3 regions of the Shewanella sp. FJAT-52076 genome follow, and region 3 is predicted to be linked to each of the others. Evidence: predicted binding sites of a transcription regulator. Region 3 holds the regulator's gene; each other region holds the start of a gene.

Region 1 (6,449 bases), 2.1 Mb from region 3:
ACTGCCACGGGTCAGCAAACGTTTGAATTCAGGCTGTATTTCGGCCTGATACTCCACAGAACCCAAATCCTCAGCGAGTTTTACCTGGATTACCTCACCAATGGGTAGATTGCGGTAGCGTATTTCGGCGCCAACCTGCGCTCCCTGGCCTTTGTCGCTGCGAATAAGGAGATGGGCCTTGTCGGCATACATAAAGTCGGGTGCCTTGTCCTCGAGGACATAGCTGCCCTGCATGTTGCCTTCACCGGGCATTAGGGCAATCACATCGCCGGTAATCAGCCTGGCCGCGTGCTTTATTCCGCCAAGAGACACCTCAGCGCCTTCGCGCCAGAAGCGGCTGTCCTGACCGATTAAATCGCCGCGGGCGTTATTGATAAAAACAGTCAGAGTGACGCCCGTATCAGTGAGCCTGGTGTCGGTAACCTTGCCGACTTCAAGGCCGCGATACACGACCACGCTGCCCACATTGAGGCCATCGGCATTGGTTGTTGTCAGTTCCAGTGAGTGTCCGCCAAGCGCATCAGCCTCTGTGCTGTGCAGCACAAAGCTGTCACCGTGGCTGGCGCTCATTCCGGCATCGGAGCTGCTGAAACTGATCCCCCCTGCAAGCAGCGTCGCGAGGCTTTCGCTTTCAACCTTGATACCTTTTAACGACGCATCGATGCTCATGCCGGAGACATTCCAGAAACGGCTGTCTTTTTTCACCAGATGTGCGTATTGGTCCTGAATGAAGGCCCCTATGATGATTCTCTGATTGCCTTCGAGGCGATAACTCACCACGTTGCCCACAGGAATTTGCCGGAAATACACACCCGAGCCCACATCCAGTGAACCGAGTCTGTCGGTACTGAGTTCCACCAATATGCCTTCGTTGCCGGGGGCCAATGGCGGTGCCTCTCTCAGGGCGTCGAAACGGGTAACGCTGTCGCCGTCGCCCGGCTGCACCGCGATATAGTTTCCGGAGAAGAGGGCATCGAGGCCGGACACCCCGGTAATGGAGGCCTTGGGTGACACAAGCCAGAACTGGGTGTTTTCTTTAAGATACGGTGTTGAGCGATAGTCCATCATCACGGTGACGTTGACGCCTTTTAGGTCTTCGTCCATGGCTATATCGGTCACCTTACCGACAGTCAGTCCCTGATATTTGACCAGGGTTTTGCCTACATCGATTCCGGAAGCACTGGGGAAATGAACAAAAATTTCGACGCCGGACTCGCGAATACTCTTGATACCAAGCCAGGCTGCAAGGGCAAGTGCGACCAAAGGCAGCAGCCACACCGGCGAGAACAGTTTCTTTTTGACTACCTTGGGTGCTTCAATATTTGTCATCTTCTAAGTCCAGTCGATCCCAGAGTAAACGCGTATCCAATACCTTGGCCGCAAGCTGTGTCAGCAGAATCACCAGGGCAAAAGCCGTTGCTGCCGGTGCGGGTTTGGCATCCAGCAATTGCCCCATGTTCACCAGGGCAACCGTTAATGAAATTACAAATAAATCCAGCATGGACCAGCGTCCGATCCACTCAATAATGTGAAAGCCCGCCATCAGTCTGCGTTTTGACACCGGCAAGGAAAAACTGATGGCGGTGAGGTAGATGGCAAGCCCTATGATTTTCAGCCAGGGCACCAGAATACTCGCGGTAAAGACAATGATGGCGATAGGCAACATATCTGAATGCACCAAATGCTTGATACCGCTGAATATGGTGTCGTGGGTCACCTTGCCCTGATTCACCAGGGTAGTAATGGGATACACGTTGGCAGGAATAAGCAAAATGGCGGCTGTGATAAGCAGTGCCCAGCTTTTTTGCACACTGGCGTAATCCCTGGCCTGATTATTTGCTCCGCAGCGGCTGCAAGTCTGTGCATTTTGCGGATTGGTTTTCTTACATACCGGGCAAAGACACAGGCCCATTTGTTTGCCGGTGGTCTGGACATTGTCAGTCATTCAGGCGGCCCCACATGTGCTCGATATTGTATTCCCGCTGCAAAAACAGGGTCACCAGGAACAGCATGGTGAAGGAAAACGTACCCACACCAAAGTAAATATCCGAGAAGTCGGATAATTGAAATGCTGAAACCAAAAAACTAATCACATAAATTTCCAGCATGGTGAGCTGGCTGAATAATCCATGGCGACGCAATAACCATTTATACAGGTCCCTTTGCCACCCGTAATTAAGCCCTATTTTGACCAGCAGGACTTGTGACAAGATTGACAGCAGCAATAACCCCGGGCCTATGACAGCGGCAACAAGCACGGCGATGCCCACCACCCAGTAGCCCAGGTCCATAACAGCCATGGCGCCCTGGATAACGGTTGCGGTGCGCACCGAGCCTAAAAAATGCAATTCGAGAACGGGAAACAGGTTGGCAGGTAAAAAAAGTGCCAGTGCAGATACGCAAAGCGCCAACATGCCGTTGATAGAGCAGAAGGGGGTGTCATACAGTGCCGTATGGCAACGGGGGCATAGTGCCCTGACGCCACTGGGCAAGGCGCGGCGTCGCACGGCCAAATCACAGGCACGGCAGAGGATCACCGAATTGTCGATATCGTCATGATGCATAGAAGCGTATAGCAGATCCATGGATGACACAGGTTCCCCAGCTGGGGTGATGCCTGATTCTGCCTCCTCTGGAGGCGGTTTCAGCGTACGAGTGTATCAGATCATGTTAAACACTTGCATCCCCTGAAAAAAACTGTGACACTCTGTCACTGTATAAATAAACAGTGTGAGGGCTATCATGGCGGTAATCACTCAATTTGTGGTGGTCAGAGATGGGGTTGAGAAGATGACATTTACATCGAAAAAGGAGGCGGATGCCTACGACAAGATGCTGGATATCGCTGACAGCCTGATCCCATTTATCGACAATGCAGAATGTGGACTCGATGAGGCGACAACTGAAAAGTTGGCCTTCTATTTTGCCACCCACAAAGATGATTTATCATCCCTGCTGAAGGGCGCGTCTCCCAACGTGGCGACGGCACCGGTAAAAAAAGCAGCCCGCAAGGCTGCAGAGAATGACTGAATATCGGCAGGACATTGCATGAGACACGCGTTTTACGACACCTTAAACCGCCAGGCTGAGGCATTGCTCTCAGGCGAAGACGACATGGTCGCCGCCATGGCCAATTTCTCGGCGCTATTGAATGAACATATGGACGACCTGAATTGGGTCGGTTTCTATATTCGCCGTGAAGACACTTTGGTGCTGGGTCCCTTCCAGGGCAAGGTTGCCTGTACCCGTATTCCATGGGGCAAGGGCGTCTGTGGTACGGCTGCTGCAACGGATACAACGCAGCGAGTCGCCGATGTACATCAGTTTGACGGTCACATCGCCTGCGACTCCGCGTCTAACTCCGAAATTGTGGTGCCGGTAAGGCATCAGGGCAGGGTAATTGCCGTGCTCGATATCGACAGTCCCAGTTTTTCCCGCTTCGATGAGACAGATCAGGCAGGGCTCGAGACCTTGGTGAGAACCCTGGAAAAGGCCTTGTTCGGTCAATAAGTCGCCAGTTTTCGTCAAATCCCAGTCGCATTCGCCCAAGCGGTCACTATAATAGGCTGCTTGTGCGTCTGCCTCGGGATCATTTCCCGGCGAATAGTAAAAATTGTTAACAATAGTTATTAACGCTTTGGCAAGCGCCCGGAAGATGCTAATTTGTGTGTTGGCCCTCGGGCTAACGTATAGAGAATAACCTATGTCCCGCAATCGCTTGCAATAAACCGGGCATACATACCTAGTAACTGTGGAAGTAAAGATGGAATCAACAGAAAAGTTGACCGACACCAATGCGATTCTCGCGTATTTATATGAAACCTTTCCTTTGTGCTTTGTGGCCGAGGGTGAAACCAAGCCACTGAAAATTGGATTGTTTCAAGATTTGGCTGAAAGGTTGGCTGATGATTCTAAGGTCAGTAAAACACAATTGCGTGTTGCCCTGCGCCGCTACACCAGCAGCTGGCGCTATCTGAAGTGCATCAAAGCCGGTGCGGTCCGTGTTGATCTGGACGGCAACCCATGCGGTGAGCTGGAGCAGGAACACATTGACCACGCACAGGCTACACTGAAAGAAAGTCAGGACAAGGCAAAGGCCAAACGTGCCGAGCGCAGCAAGGATGAGGGTGACGCCGCCGATAAAGCGCCGCGTAAGCCTAAGCGTAAGCCCCAGCCTCAAGCACGTCGTGACGCCAAGCCCGCTGCCAAAGACAAGCCCAAAGCCGCGCCTAAAGCGCCAGCGGTACCCGTCAATCTGGTGCCTGCCAAGCTTGAAGAGCTCAAGGTGGCCCAGCGTGTTAACGTGAAACTGGGCATGTCACCCGTGGCAGGTTCAATCGTGGACATCAATAAGGGCGATGTGCATGTACAGCTGGATTCAGGCTTGACAGTGAAAGTCCGCGCCGAGTATATACTGCTGTAATTCATTGAAGTTTAAGGAGTAGCTTGTTGATGCGAAAATTATCTCTGGCGGTATCCATTGCCGGGATCCTGGTAGGATCTTCTGCGTGGGCCATAGCGCCTGCCATTCAAATCGATGAGCTGCCCCAACTGGTGCAGGAGCCTCAGCACAAGGTGGCCTCTAAGCGGGTAGCGGATCTTTTTACCCGCTCGCACTACCACAGGTTCAGCCTGGATGATGCCTTCTCCGAGCAGATTTTCGACCGTTACCTTAAGCAGTTGGATTACCGTCGTAATGTGCTGACTCAAGCCGATGTGCAGAACTTCGAAAAGTATCGCCATCAGTTTGATGACATGCTGAAAAACGGCGATATCACAGGCGCCTACGACATGTTCGACCTGGCGCAAAAGCGCCGGTATGAAGGTTTTGTCTACGCACTGAGTCTGCTTGATAAAGAAATGGATTTTTCCCAGGCGGGTGATAAGTACCAGTACGATCGTGAAGACGCTCCATGGGCCAAGGACGAAGCCGAAATTCAGGAGTTATGGCGTCAGCGCGTTAAGTATGATGCGCTGAACCTCAAGCTTACCGGTAAAAACTGGACTGAAATCGTTGATGTGCTGCAAAAGCGCTACAACAACGCCATCAAACGCCTGGGCCAGACCCAGAGCGAAGATGTCTTCCAGACCGTGATGAACGCGTTTTCACGCAGCATCGAGCCTCACACCAGCTATCTTTCCCCACGCAATGCCGAGCGTTTCCAAATGGAAATGAACCTCAGCCTTGAAGGCATTGGCGCTGTGTTGCAAATGGATGACGATTACACCGTTATCAAGAGCATGGTCGCAGGTGGTCCTGCCGCCAGCAGTGAAAAACTGTCACCGGATGACCGCATCATAGGTGTGGGTCAGGAAGGTGGTGCCGTGGTGGACGTGATTGGTTGGCGTCTCGATGATGTGGTCGACCTTATCAAGGGCCCCAAAGGCAGCAAGGTCACACTGCAAATTCTACCCAAGAAAGGTGGTTCCAACGCCAAACCGGTCGAAGTGACCCTGGTCAGGGATAAGATACGCCTTGAAGATCGCGCTGCCACCTCCAAAGTGATTGAGCCCAGCGAAGGTCAGTATGCCAACCGTAAGGTAGGCGTCATTCAGATCCCGGGCTTCTACATGAACCTGTCTCAGGATGTGGCTAAAGAGCTGCAAACCCTGAAAGAGGCGAAAGTTGAAGGGGTGATTATTGACCTGCGGGGCAATGGTGGTGGTGCCTTGACCGAAGCTGTATTGCTGACCGGACTCTTTATCGATATGGGGCCAGTGGTGCAGGTACGGGATGCCAACGGCCGTGTTTCCCAGCATAGGGACAACGATGGCAAGGTCACTTATTCAGGTCCTCTGACAGTGATGGTGGACCGTTACAGTGCTTCTGCGTCTGAAATTTTTGCGGCCGCCTTGCAAGACTACCAACGTGCGCTGATTGTTGGTGAGTCAACCTTCGGTAAGGGCACAGTTCAGCAGCACAAGGGCCTGGCACGCATATACGATCTGTACGAGAAGCCCGTTGGCCACGTGCAATACACCATTCAGAAGTTTTACCGTATTAACGGTGGCAGCACCCAGCTTAAGGGTGTGACACCGGATATCCCATTCCCAAGTGCCCTCGAGCCCGGGGAATACGGTGAGGCTGAAGAAGATAACGCACTGCCTTGGGATAAGGTACCTGTGGCCCAGTACAGCACGGTGGATGCTATCAGTGCCCCCCTCATCGCTGAACTGGATGCCAGGCATCAGGGACGCATCAAGTCAGATGTGGAATTTGGCTATATTTATCAGGATATTGCTGAATATAAAAAGCACCACGATGAAAAGTCTGTATCGCTGGTGGAAAGTGAACGCATCGCTGAGCGTGAAGCTGATGATAAGAAACAGCTCGATCGTACCAATGAGCGTCGTACCCGCGCTGGCCTGGATAAGGTCGCGAGCCTCGATGATATCGAGAAAGATATCGAAGCACCGGATCCACTGCTGGATGAAACTGCCTATATCAC
Region 2 (6,449 bases), 1.9 Mb from region 3:
TAAAGCGCTCAAACAGCATATTGACCCGGGTGGGATCCACTTCGGTGATCCCAAGGCAAAAACACACCACCGAATTGGCCGCCGAGCCGCGACCCTGATGCAAAATCCGCTTGCGTCTGGCGAAGCGGACTATGTCGTAAATGGTGAGAAAAAAATACTCGTATTCAAGCTCATGGATAAGCTTAAGCTCGGCCAGATACTGGCGTTTTACCGCTGCAGGTACTGCTAAGCCGTAGCGGCGCCGGGCGCCTTTGGCCACCTCCCGGGCAAGGTATTCACTGGCGTTTAAGCCAGCAGGCACCAGCTCGGCCGGGTACTCGTACCTGAGTTCAGCCATCGAAAACCGGCACTGGCTGGCAATCTTCTGGGTATTGGCAATCCACTCCTGCGGATAACGGCGATGGATGCTGCCAAGGGGCCGCAAGTAATGCTCAGCGTTCTGGCACAAATGGCCTTCGGCCTCATCAAGTCTGAGGCCCAAGCGAATGCAGGTGAGTACATCCAAAAGCGGCTGGCGCGCCGCGCTGTGCATACGCACATCTCCTGCTGCCACGCAGGGGATGTCGCACAAATCAGAGAGGCGCTTCAAATAGCGCTGCCACAGGCTGCCTGCGGCCTCAAGACACTGCTCCGCCAGAAAATAGCGCCGGCCCTGCCAGGCCGCAAGCTGCTTTGCCAGCCGCTTTTGCGTAGCAAACCACTGCCGCTCGGTTGCGGCAATGTCCGCCCCCGGATTTTGGGGCATCGGCGGGCGCCACAGCAGCACGCAGTCAGGCAACGGCGATAACAGGTCGTCCAGATTGATGCGATATTCCCCCTTGGGAGCCCGCCGCCGACCACGACTTATCAAACGGCACAGGGCGCCATAACCTGCCCGGCTGGTGGCCAGCAGCACAAAGGTGCCTTCCGGCAGCCGAAATTCACTGCCCACAATCAGCGCTATACCAGCTTCCACGGCGGCCATGTGTGCCTTGACCACACCGGCCACCGAACACTCATCGGTAATAGCGATGGCACTGTAGCCAAGTCGCGCCGCCTCGGCCACCAGCTCGTGTGGGTGCGACGCGCCCCGTAAAAAGCTGTAGTTACTGATGGCATGAAGCTCGGCGTACATCAAAACCAGCCCTGCAAGTAAAGTCCGGGCTCGCCCTCACGGCGAAACACCCAGCACAGGCCACCTTCATGGTGGCGGGCAAGATAATAGTCACGCGCCGCGCCCATGGGGTTCCCGCTTGACAAACTCTCGCTTACCTGCCCCGTACCAAGCTCAGTTGCGCTTTGAGCCGCCATAGCTTGGCTGCCATGCCACCAGGGCTCACGCAGCCGCTCCGGGCCGCGCAGCAGCTCAACATCGGTTTCTGCAATCGCTTCGGGCGTTACCAAAAGCCAGGGCGGGCGGCAGGCAAGTGACAGCCCTTCTGAGGCAGCATTCTGTGTGGTCGCAGGCTTAGCTGCTGCGGCTTTTGTCACTGGCTCGCTCAGTTCCATCACAGCAGTCGCGGCTTCGCTCGTTGCCACATCGCTCGTTGCAGCTTTGTTTGTAACGGGCTCATTGGCCGCTGTTAAGCCCTTAGCTGTTAAGTGCGTATCTGCTAAGTGCGTCGCTGTTAAGTCGGTTGCTGTTATGTTTGAAGTTAATCCCGGCGTTATGGCCTCAGTCATCGAATCATCATTCGCCCCATCCATTGCAGCCGAAGTTGCCTGGTTACCGGCTCGAGCGGCTGTAAGAGTAAAAGCTGTGTGGATGACATTCGAAGCACCAGCCGTGTTTGCGGCTTTTTTATCTGCTGCAGGAGTGATACCGGCAGCTGCTGCGCGTTGCCGCGCTGGCATGGATGAGGTGAATGGCTCTGTTGGCTTAAGCTCTGTTGGCTTAGCCTCTGTCAGTTTTGGCTGGGTCAATTTGGTCGGAGTTGGCTTTGACTGCTGGCGTGAAGGCTTTGCAGCTAAAGATGAGGCTGACAAAGATGATGCAGGCAAAGCCGTATAGGCAACCGCCACAGGTGCCGACATCGGCTGCAGGCAAAAGCTGTGCTCCGGCAAGAGCGCCTTTCTGGCGCCAAGGCGCTTTACCCTGTCTTGCCCCAGCCTGGCTTCGAGCCGGGCCAGCAAGCTCAGACTGGCTCTGTGACTGTTTTCGATGGCTCCTGCCGGCGGCGCACTTCTGGGGCTAAAGTGACAGCGGTGCAGCGTCAGTGCCACTACGGGCGCCGCCAGCGTAAAGCGCTCCAGTTGCAAACGGCACAGGGCCAACAGGCCATCGGCGGTGTATTCGGCAAAGGGGTATGCCAGCGACAGGCGCGCTTCATGATCCTCTGCAGTGGACTGAATCGACTCAGCTTTATCCAAAGCCCTGGATAGCGCGCCAGTCACGCCTCCCTGACCGAGACTTGCCTTTGGGCTACCTGTAATCTCGGAGGTCTCGGAGGTTTCTGTGGTTTCTGTGGCCCCTGTGAAGGTTGCCCGGTAATGTAGCACCAGCTCCAGCATGGAAACCGCCAACTGTCGCTGACGTAAAAACAGCGCCAGCTCGGCAAACATACGCCCAAGCATAAACACCAGGGCATTGAGGCTTTCAGCCTCATACATCAGCTCAAGCCGCTGACGATACTCTTCCTGCGGGCAATAAAAGCTCTGGGGATGGGGCTGCTTACCATTAAGCCTTGCCAATAGCAGCACAAATTCAGGACCAAAACGGATCCCAAGCTCAGCGGCGGGTAAAGCCTGCAGCGCACCTATATGCTCAAGTCCCATGCCCTCCAAACGAAAAAGCAGCGCCTCAGGCACAGGCAGAGTGGAGATTGGCAGCGCCGATAATTGTCGTGATAAAGCCTCTGCTGCGCTTTTGGGCTCAGCAATCGCTTTTGATGCCGATTTTGAAGCTGAAACCTTGAGAGCCGATTGCGACGTTGCAGCCCTGGCAAACACTGGCTGCAGCGTCTTTGATGCCAGACTGGGCCGGGTTTTGGCCAGCATACCCGCTGCCAACGGCGTGGCAGCAAACGCCATGGCAAAGTGGCAGTTAAGCCCTTCAAGCGCGGCTGCCAATGCCTTTGCCAGCGCCGCTTCGCCGCCAAAGAGTTTTGCCATAGAGCCGGTTTCAAGCAGCAGTACATCGTGGCAACGGGCAAAAAATGTATCGGGCTCAGGAGGCGGCACCAGGCGGGCACTGAAACTGTAGCCGTGGCGACACAGCCAGTCGCAGCCTTGCCGGTGCAGCGAGAGGTTGATGGGAAATGGCTGCACATTGGGGCACAGCTGCGCCGCACTGCCCATACTCTGACCTGCCATGACCCCGGCACTGGCCGCCTGCGGGCAGGCTTTAAGCACCCGCGCCCTTGCCACATCGTACAAAATAAGCGGCATGGATGGCGCCAGCCCCTGCACATGGCGCAGATAATCCAGCTCCCAATGGGGCAGCCATACACCAAGCCAGCGCATCAACCCTTAACCCGAACAGATTGATGACAGCTAAGCCCTCGGGCCAAGCAGCAGCGCTGCTGGACGAACAGGCTCTGATGCAAACACAGGCTCTGCTGAAACAAGTGTCTTTGATGGACGCACAGGCAATCACGGATAAACGACATACATCATCCTCCTGCTCAGGCGCCGCCCCAGGGGCCCTGCAACACCTGCACAGATGGCTGCGACGGTAAGTAGCGTGCAAGCAGTGGGGAAAGCCCCTCTATCTGCAAACTGTCCTGCGGTTTGCCGCCGCGGCGTTTCAGTAAGGCGAGTTCCAGCCTGTCTGAGTTACCGCCCGGGGTTAACCCCAAACGCAGCGGCAAAGGATTACCCTCAGTGGCGTCAGTCACCAGAATAATGGCCAGACAGCCGCCCTTTTCCGCCGCCAGCTGCAAACGCCGGGCTTCGGTCAGGCTTAAACGGTCAAGCCAGCCCAGCAACAAACGGCAGCCACCACTGGCCAGACTCTGCTCCATGGCCCAGAGTCTGTCCTTACGCGCGTTGACATCCACCAGACAAAAGCCTTCCGGCCGCAGTCCATGTTGCAATAAGTACTGCGGATTCAACTGCCAGGGAGCGCCAACCAAAATTACCGGGGTGTCGTTTTCGCCCTGTATGCACCTGAGCAATGGCGTTAACAGAAGCATTGACTGCGACCCCGGCACCGGGCAACTCAGTTCACACACCCCATGGCGCGGCCAGCCGCTGTCGGGCAAGGCGGTATCCAGCGTCTCAAAGCCGGTGGCATAACCGGGCTGCTGGCAGGTTTGTTGCCCAAGCCAGATATCCTGGCGGCCAAGTTGTTTGGAAAGCTCTTGTGGACTGGTTTTCATCGGGGCACCTGTGTCTGAACCGGGTTTCGGTATTCAAATCACCAATAACTGTATATTTATACAGTATAGCAGTTCTGACAAACTTGCCAATCCTCTGGGATCTGAATTGGCAAGGTGTATAATGCGAATCATTTTTATTTATGAGTCTGTGCGATTGTCATGAAATTGTCCCGCCATCACCCCTTTGCCCGCCTGCAATGGCGCCTGTTTGGCTATTTCGGCTCCTCGCTGTTGGTGATTTTGTTATTGGCCAGTCTGATTGAAGCCATGGTGCTGCATCAGCTGTTGGTGCTGCCAAAGGAAACCAAGGCGCAGCTGTCGGTGTTGGCCCGGGAGGCCGAAGCCATGGTGAAACGCGGCTCTCCTCAGGCGCTGGCCGAGTGGGAGGCGGCGCAGTCGTTCAGTTTGCATGTGATTAACAGCCGCCTTGAAGGCGTGAGCGGCCGCCCTGTTCATCCGCACTTTGAATTCAAACTGGGGTTTATGCTGGGGCCGGATCAGGCGCTGGGGGATCGGGTACAAAAGCCCATTATTGGCCTGCCGATTTATGCCACTTTCGATAATAGCGGCCCTCTGCTTTTGGCGGTGCAGCTCAATGCGAATTTGCACCCAGCCAAGGATCTCAGTTACAGCCTGTGGGCGATCCGCTTAACCGTGGGATTATTTGTGCTGTGGCTGTTCAGTCGCCTGCTGGGGCATTACCTCATCAAACCGCTGGCGACGTTGCAACAGGGCACCCGCGCCCTGGCAAGCGGAAAGCTCAGCACCCGGATCGGCGAGCACTTTTCGGCAGCTGAACCTGAGTTTTATCAGCTCGGCCACGACTTTGATGAAATGGCGGATGTGATTGAGCGCACCCTCACCACCCAGGAGCGCCTTATTCGCGACGTGTCCCATGAGCTGCGCACCCCGCTTGCGCGGCAAAAGCTGGCAGCCGATTTGCTGGAGGGCGATCTGGCAGAGTCCTCGCCTTACCTTAAGCGGATCCACGCCGAAAACAGCGAACTCAGCCGCTTGATAGACACACTTTTGGGATACAGCCGCCTCGCCAGTGGTTATCAGGCCGCCCGCTGCGCGCCCTTTAATCTGCACGAGCTGGCGCAGTCACTTCTGGGGGATTGCCGTTTTGAAGCTGCGCCACGCCAACATATCGAATGGCAGGATTTGGCCGCCTGCAAGCATATCGAGCTTGAAACCGACCAAAGTCTGCTGCAGCGGGCGCTGGAAAACCTGGTGCGCAACAGCCTTAAATATGCGGGAACTGATTGTCATATTCAGATAAGCAGCCACTGCGATGATAACTGGCTCAATATCACGGTGGCGGACAATGGCCCGGGTATCGATGACACCAAGCTCGAGACCCTGTTCCATCCCTTTACCCGCTTTGATGAGGCCCGCCATGCCAGTCAGGGCGGATTTGGACTGGGGCTTGCCATAGTGCGGGAGTGTGTGCGCCTGCTCGGCGGCGATGTCTCGGCCGGACGCAGTGAGCTTGGCGGGTTGGAAGTTAAGCTGTTGCTGCCGTTGCGGCTTAAAAGGCTGGCTGCTGCCGACAAGGCAATTTAGTATAGGTGCATGAAATGCTTTTGGAAGGTGAACGGATGTCCAGCCTGAGTCCAAGCCGGATCTGGCATATAGTGACCCTCATTCCCGAGGGCAAGGTGCTCAGCTATGGCAAAGTGGCCGACCTTGCCGGGTTGCCCGGCCGCGCCCGCTATGTATCACGGGCCCTTAAGCTGGCACCGGACAGCCTGGCACTGCCCTGGCACAGGGTGATAAACAGCCAGGGAAAAATTTCTTTTCCCAAAGACACTGAGCCCTTTCGGCAACAACAGGAAAGCCTGCGTCTTGAGGGGGTTATCGTGAACCAAGGCAAAATCAACTTGTCTGAATATGAGTGGCGGCCCGACATGGCCACCCTGGTATTGAGTCTGCCTTACTGACGCCAAGGAGCTGTATGCGCAAGTTTTTGTTATCCCTCGCCCTGCCACTGCTGAGTGCCAGTGCTTTAAGTATTAGCGCCTTTGCCCAAAACTCACTGACGCCCTTTGAAGCCGACTACAAGGTGCTGTACGGCGATATTGGCCTGGGCAAGGCTCATTTCAGCCTGCCGGCGCCCGAAGGAAATTACTACCAATACAATTTTACCAG
Region 3 (6,449 bases):
TCCATTGGGAGCCGGTGACCTTGATGGTCAAGTCGGCGTTGGAGGGATCTTCCATGGCGATGAGGGTCTTGGTTGCCGGAATAGCCATGGCAATCAGGATCAGAAAGGGCACCAGAGTCCACGCGATTTCGACCTTGGTACTTTCGTGAAATTGGGCGGCAACGGCCCCTTTGGATTTGCGGTGGTTTATCATGGCGTAAATCATGGCGCCAAAAACCACTACCCCTATGGCACAGCAGATGTACAGGATAGTCATGTGCAGGCCATAGACCCTGCCACTTATCTCAGTAACACCTTGTGTCATGTTGAGCGGCATATCAGCCGCAAGGATGGGCGGGGCCATAAAAGCCGCCGCGAAACAATACAACCATTGCTTCACAAGACATCTCCTCTGTCAATTGCATCAAGCAACTACAAAGAAGAGTCACACAGTAAGTCTCTGCTCTATGCAAACTCTTCGGTTCCCACAAAAAGCAACGATGACTTCAAAGTGCGTTGGCGGTTGGTATCTTATTTAATGAATTACAGCTTTGTTCACCACACTTGCACCTACAGCTGAATATATCGGTCAAATACACAATATCCATGGCGCAAGCCTCAGATACTGCGACGACATAATCGCCCGGATATAACAAACAAATCGTTGTTAACCTGAACTACATTACTTGCAGTTTAAATATTGATCAAGATCACTTTATTTTCTAATTATCTGAAAAAATTATCGAAAAAAAGCCCCGATAACGGGGCTCAAAGGGATGAAGAGATGATCAGTGCAGTGGAGAGGCACTGCGAAGGGTGTGACTTAACTCGGGCCTAACTGCAAAAGCGCTGGCCTGTGAGTGAGCATTTACATTTTCAAAAATGACACCCAATGCCACGGCATTTTTGGCTACCAATGCCAATCTGCGTTTATCTCTTGGATCCAGTTCGTTGGTCCAGCACAGCACGGCGCTTGAGGTACCGTTGGTTAGGGCTTTTTCCATCGCCCATAGGGTTTCAACTTCGTCTTTGGCATGTACCAGCAGCACACGGTCCATGCGCACACCAGCCTGTGCCAGAGTGGATTTAAGTCCGATGTTGGGTGGGCTGATAAGCACTATCCATCGGCCCTCAAGACTGAGGCGTGCGAGCTCTGGGGCGAGCTGCTGTATCTCCTGGCGCCCCTGGGATTGAGTGCTTTGGGTGATCACCTGAGATGCGGGGCAAACATCTTTGGCGGCGGAATCTGTCCACAAGCCGGGATGACGGGGTGCGTTACCAATCAGCTTGTTCATAGCCAGTCTCCATTACGGATAACGCCCACGGCCAAGCCTTCGATAGTCAGACTTTGGCTGGCAAGATCCACTCTGATAGGGGCGAACGCCTCGTTTTCTGCGTGTAAGAACACCACATTGCCTTGTTTCTCGAAGCGTTTTACCGTGACATCGTCTTCCACCCGGGCAACGACAACCTGGCCGTTTCGTGCCTGGTTCATCTTGTGCACTGCCAGCAGGTCTCCGTCGAGAATGCCTATGTCTTTCATACTGTCGCCGCGAACGCGCAGCAGAAAATCGGCATGGGGGCGGAACATGGCAGGATCGACCTGATAATACTGCTCCACATGCTCCTGGGCGAGAATGGGCTCACCGGCAGCCACCTGACCTATCAAGGGCAGCCCCGGGTCTGGCTGATCTTCCAGCTCATCACCCGCCAGTCTGATACCTCGCGAGGTGCCGGGCATAATCTCAATGCAGCCTTTTTTGGCAAGCGCTTTAAGATGCTCCTCGGCGGCATTGGCACTTTTAAAGCCGAGTCTGGATGCAATTTCTGCCCGTGTTGGGGGCATGCCGGTTTCGGCGATGTTGCGTTTGATTAGGTCCAGGATCTCGGCCTGGCGAGGCGTCAGCGGTCTCATGGTCATCCCTGTTTTTCTATACAGTTACTGTTAGTATATACAGTATTTTAGTCAGCGCAAGTATTAACCATTTTTCAGATTATTGGCTAATGGCTGCGGCTGTCTGATATTCTATTGCGCTATTGATTAAAGCCAGGTTCCCAATATCAGCATGTCAGCACACGAGTCTTTTTGGTTTAAGTCTTTGCGTTGGATCCAGAAGCAGTTGGTACACACCATTGTGGTACCTCAGGATCCCTTCGCCGATTTGAATCTCGATCCCTCCCGCCCCTTGGTTTACGTCATGAAAACCGAGTCAGTGAGCGATATTGCTGCGCTCCATGAGGTGACCGGCAAGTTGGGGTTACCCAGCCCATATCAGATGCTGGAAGTCGATGGGATCAAGACCCCACGGGTCGTGTGTCTGGAGGGCAGAAAGCCGCTGTTTGGCAAACGTGACAGCAATGAGCCTTTTTTGCAGACTTTCCAGCAACTGCTGGCATTGCACCGTCAGCAGCAAGAGCTGGATATACAGCTGGTGCCTGTAAGTCTTTACTGGGGGCGAACCCCGGGTAAAGAAGATGACACTATGCGTGCAGCAGTGCTTGAGCGGGAAGATCCGACCTGGCTGCGTAAATGTTTGATGATTTTATTCCTGGGTCGCCATAACTTCGTGCAGTTTTCCCGTGCCGTGTCACTTCGTCATATGGCCGATGAACATGGCACAGATAAGCGCATTGCCCACAAGCTTGCCCGGGTGGCGAGAGTTCATTTCCGCCGTCAGCGTAAAGTGATGACAGGGCCTGTGTTGCCCAATCGTCAGGCCATGTTTCATGCGCTGCTGAAATCCGACAACTTGAAAAAAGCGATTGCCGAAGAAGCCGCCAGCAAAAAAATCTCTGAAGAAAAGGCCCGTGAAACCGCCATTCAATATCTGGATGAGATTGCAGCCGATTACTCCGATAGTCTGGTGCGCATCGCCGAGCGCTTCCTCACCTGGCTGTGGAACAAGCTCTATAAAGGCATCAGCATCAAGGGCGCCGAACAGATTCGCCAGTTGCACCATGACGGCCATGAGATTGTGTATGTGCCTTGCCACCGGTCGCACATGGATTATTTGCTGCTGTCTTACATCCTTTATTACGAAGGCATGGTGCCGCCCCATATCGCTGCCGGGATTAACCTGAATTTCTGGCCCGCCGGCCCCATGTTCCGCCGTGGCGGCGCCTTCTTTATCCGCCGCAGCTTTAACGGCAACAAGCTTTACACCGCAGTATTCCGCGAATATCTGGATCAGCTTTTCGCCAAGGGATACTCGGTGGAGTACTTTACCGAAGGTGGCCGCTCCCGCACCGGCCGTCTGCTGGCACCCAAAACCGGCATGCTGGCCATGACATTGTCTTCGGTTATCCGCGGAATTGAGCGACCTGTGACCCTGGTGCCCGTGTATTTGGGTTACGACCATGTGATGGAAGTGGCTACCTATCACAAAGAGCTGTCGGGTAAGAAAAAAGAAAAGGAATCCGTATGGCAGGTTTTTGGTGCCATACGCAAGCTGGGTAACTTTGGCCGTGGCTATGTGAACTTTGGCCAGCCCATCACCCTGCAGAACTTTTTGACCGAAAAAGTCCCCAATTGGCGTGAAGAAGTGGGTGAAGATCCAGAGCAAAAACCGTCCTGGCTGACCCCTGTGGTGAATGCGCTCGCCAATCGGGTAATGACCCGCATCAATGATGCCGCAGCCGCCAGTTCTGTCACGCTTTCCAGCATGGTGTTGCTGGCCTCGGAGCAAAATGCGCTGGAGCGCAACCAGCTGGAGCGCCAGATTGATTTGTACCTGAGTCTGCTCAAATCCGTGCCTTATACCTCGTACGCATCAGTGACCGAGGGCAGTGGCAAGGAACTGGTCGATCGCGGTATTGAGCTGAACAAGCTGACCGAAACCAAGGATGACCTGGGTACCATCATTTCCATCGATGATAGCCTTGCGATTTCCATGACCTATTACCGTAACAACATCATCCACTTGTTTGTAATTCCGTCATTGATTGCCACCGTGATGGTGCGCCACGAAGAGGTCTCCCGCGAAGAACTGCAGGAGCTGGTTACCGAGTTTTATCCGCTGCTTAAGGCCGAGCTCTTTATGGGTGTTGCCGATTTGCCAGCCTATGTGGATGCGCTGGTGGAGTGCTTTAAGTCAGAAGGTCTGATTACCGGCGATAACCGCCTGAAACTGGTAGATGAGCGCATTAATCAGCTGTTGTTGCTGGCCGGTGTGGTAGGCGAAACCTTGAAACGCTACGCCATTATTTTCAACCTGCTGGGTGAGCAGCCCAGAATGGAACGCGCCGACCTGGAGCATCACAGCCATCGTCTGGCCAGTCGTCTTGGTGCCATTCATGGTGTCATGGCGCCGGAGTTTTACGATAAAAAGCTCTATGCCTTGCTGTCGAGCAAGCTGAAAGATCTGGGTTATCTGTCCGACAAGGCCGATGGTGACAAGGTGCGTAAAATACGTGATCACGCCAACGGACTGCTGAGAAGTTCGGTACGTCAAACCATTATAGAGACGCTGAATCAGGAGCAGGACGACTGATGGCTAACCATATGAATGCCGCCAGGCATCCGGTCAAAACCCCCTCGCTGCTGGGTGGTGCCATGATTATCGCCGGTACCACTGTGGGCGCGGGAATGTTCTCCTTGCCCGTGGTGGGCGCCGGCATGTGGTTTGGCTATTCGCTGCTGCTGATGGTGGCGATTTGGCTGTGCATGTTGCTGTCGGGATTACTGCTGCTGGAAACCAACCTCAGGTTTGAGCCGGGCGCCAGTTTCGATACCCTCACCCGCGATACGCTGGGGCGCTTTGGCCGTATCGTTAATGGCCTCTCCATTGCCTTCGTCCTCTATATTCTCACCTACGCCTATATCAGTGGTGGTGGCTCCATCGTAAATCACAGCCTGTCGGGCATGGGCATCAGCTTGCCCCAGAGTGCGGCAGGTCTGGTGTTTGCGGCGGTATTGGCGGCTATCGTTATGATAAGCACCAAAGCGGTGGACAGAATCACCACCATCATGCTGGGCGGTATGATAATTACCTTCTTCCTGGCAGTGGGCAATCTGCTGATTGAGGTGGAGCCGGGTAACTTATTCTCACCCGATGGCGAGGCCCGCTTTGCCCCATTTTTGTGGGCCGCAATTCCCTTCGGACTGGCGAGTTTTGGCTACCATGGCAATGTGCCTTCCCTGGTCAAATACTACGGTAAAAATCCGTCCGTCATTATCAAGGCGATTTGTATCGGCACCTCTATCGCGCTGGTGATTTATGTGTGTTGGTTGCTGGCTGCCATGGGTAATCTGCCGCGCAGCCAGTTCAGCGATATCATCGCCCAGGGCGGCAATATGGGTGTGCTGGTGTCGGCCCTGTCTGAGGTCATGGCCAGCGACTTACTCGGTAAAATGCTGACCCTGTTTGCCAACCTTGCCGTGGCATCTTCATTCCTTGGCGTTACCCTGGGATTGTTTGACTATCTGGCGGACTTGTTTGGTTTTGCCGACGATGCCAGTGGTCGCCTGAAGACGGCTGCCGTCACCTTTTTACCGCCTACCCTGTTGGGGTTGCTGTTTCCCGACGGCTTTTTGGTGGCCATCGGCTTTGCTGCGCTGGCAGCCACCGTTTGGACCCTGCTGGTTCCGGGGGTGATGGCGCTGAAACTCAGAAAGCAGCAACCTGACTACCCTGGTTTCAGGGTGCCCGGTGGCACTGGCGTTATTTATCTGGTGATAAGTTTTGGTATCCTGACAGCGGCTTGCCATCTGCTCGCGATGGCTGAGCTGTTACCTCTTTACCGTTAAAATATGCTGCCATGCCTTTGCTTGACAAAGGCATGGATTTCAGTAATTTATAACGCGTAAAAGGCGGGTGTAGTTCAATGGTAGAACGGCAGCTTCCCAAGCTGCATACGAGGGTTCGATTCCCTTCACCCGCTCCATTTCACTTGCTTCACGTCTCCTGCTTCACGTGACTAGGCACAGCCCTGCTTTTTCATCTCCGCCTTCATCACATCTGCTACCAAATGTAATACCGCTATCCAGGCGTCTTTTACTTCTTGGGTAAACTTGTCACCCAGGCCTTCTGCCAGGGTATACAGCAGTGCGTTGCCCACGGGGGAAAAGTGATGGGTTTTCACACCATATTGCACATGCCGCCGGGCCAGGTCCTGCAATACAGGGACTAATTTATCCGGGTTATCCAGTCCCTTTACTGCGGCATCCAACATCGCCATCAGCTTGCGTCCCTGTGCCTTGAGATCAGATTTAAATAATGACCTCAGTGATGGGTCTATTTCGAACAGGTTGCGATAGAAAAGCGCTGCGGCATCATCGGCAATGGGACGAACCAGCCCAAAAGACTGGTTGATGAGCGATATTTGGTCGTTGGTCAGTGACATAGAGATTCCATCCCTGAAATTGTTTCCCTAAGCATAGACAAAGTTAGTTAAGACTACTTAACTTGAATTCCATACACTTATCCGAAGGAGTCAGGGGCATGCGTGTAATCGAATATGCACCGGGTCAG

What was found. The regulator LexA, encoded in region 3, represses DNA repair genes until DNA is damaged. The targets are predictions, from matches to a motif close to TACTGTATNNNNATACAGTA.
Region 1: the regulator LexA is predicted to act here: its motif matches at 2,712-2,731, upstream of K0H79_RS08115 (YebG family protein).
Region 2: the regulator LexA is predicted to act here: its motif matches at 4,345-4,364, upstream of imuA (translesion DNA synthesis-associated protein ImuA).

What each region holds. Positions count from the first base shown of each region.
Region 1 covers NZ_CP080415.1:1,880,233-1,886,681, forward strand. The annotation lists gene K0H79_RS08100 (PqiB family protein) at 1-1,329, opposite strand, end outside; gene K0H79_RS08105 (paraquat-inducible protein A) at 1,316-1,945, opposite strand; gene K0H79_RS08110 (paraquat-inducible protein A) at 1,938-2,585, opposite strand; gene K0H79_RS08115 (YebG family protein) at 2,743-3,030, shown strand; gene K0H79_RS08120 (GAF domain-containing protein) at 3,049-3,510, shown strand; gene proQ (RNA chaperone ProQ) at 3,764-4,423, shown strand; gene prc (carboxy terminal-processing peptidase) at 4,453-6,449, shown strand, end outside.
Region 2 covers NZ_CP080415.1:2,233,226-2,239,674, forward strand. The annotation lists gene K0H79_RS09640 (error-prone DNA polymerase) at 1-1,114, opposite strand, end outside; gene K0H79_RS09645 (DNA polymerase Y family protein) at 1,114-3,441, opposite strand; gene imuA (translesion DNA synthesis-associated protein ImuA) at 3,603-4,298, opposite strand; gene K0H79_RS09655 (ATP-binding protein) at 4,458-5,864, shown strand; gene K0H79_RS09660 (MGMT family protein) at 5,900-6,241, shown strand; gene K0H79_RS09665 (DUF3108 domain-containing protein) at 6,256-6,449, shown strand, end outside.
Region 3 covers NZ_CP080415.1:4,092,617-4,099,065, reverse strand. The annotation lists gene coxB (cytochrome c oxidase subunit II) at 1-379, opposite strand, end outside; gene K0H79_RS18155 (cell division inhibitor SulA) at 768-1,274, opposite strand; gene lexA (transcriptional repressor LexA) at 1,271-1,894, opposite strand; gene plsB (glycerol-3-phosphate 1-O-acyltransferase PlsB) at 2,046-4,469, shown strand; gene mtr (tryptophan permease) at 4,469-5,725, shown strand; tRNA gene K0H79_RS18135 (tRNA-Gly) at 5,789-5,862, shown strand; gene K0H79_RS18130 (globin family protein) at 5,896-6,321, opposite strand; gene K0H79_RS18125 (VOC family protein) at 6,420-6,449, shown strand, end outside.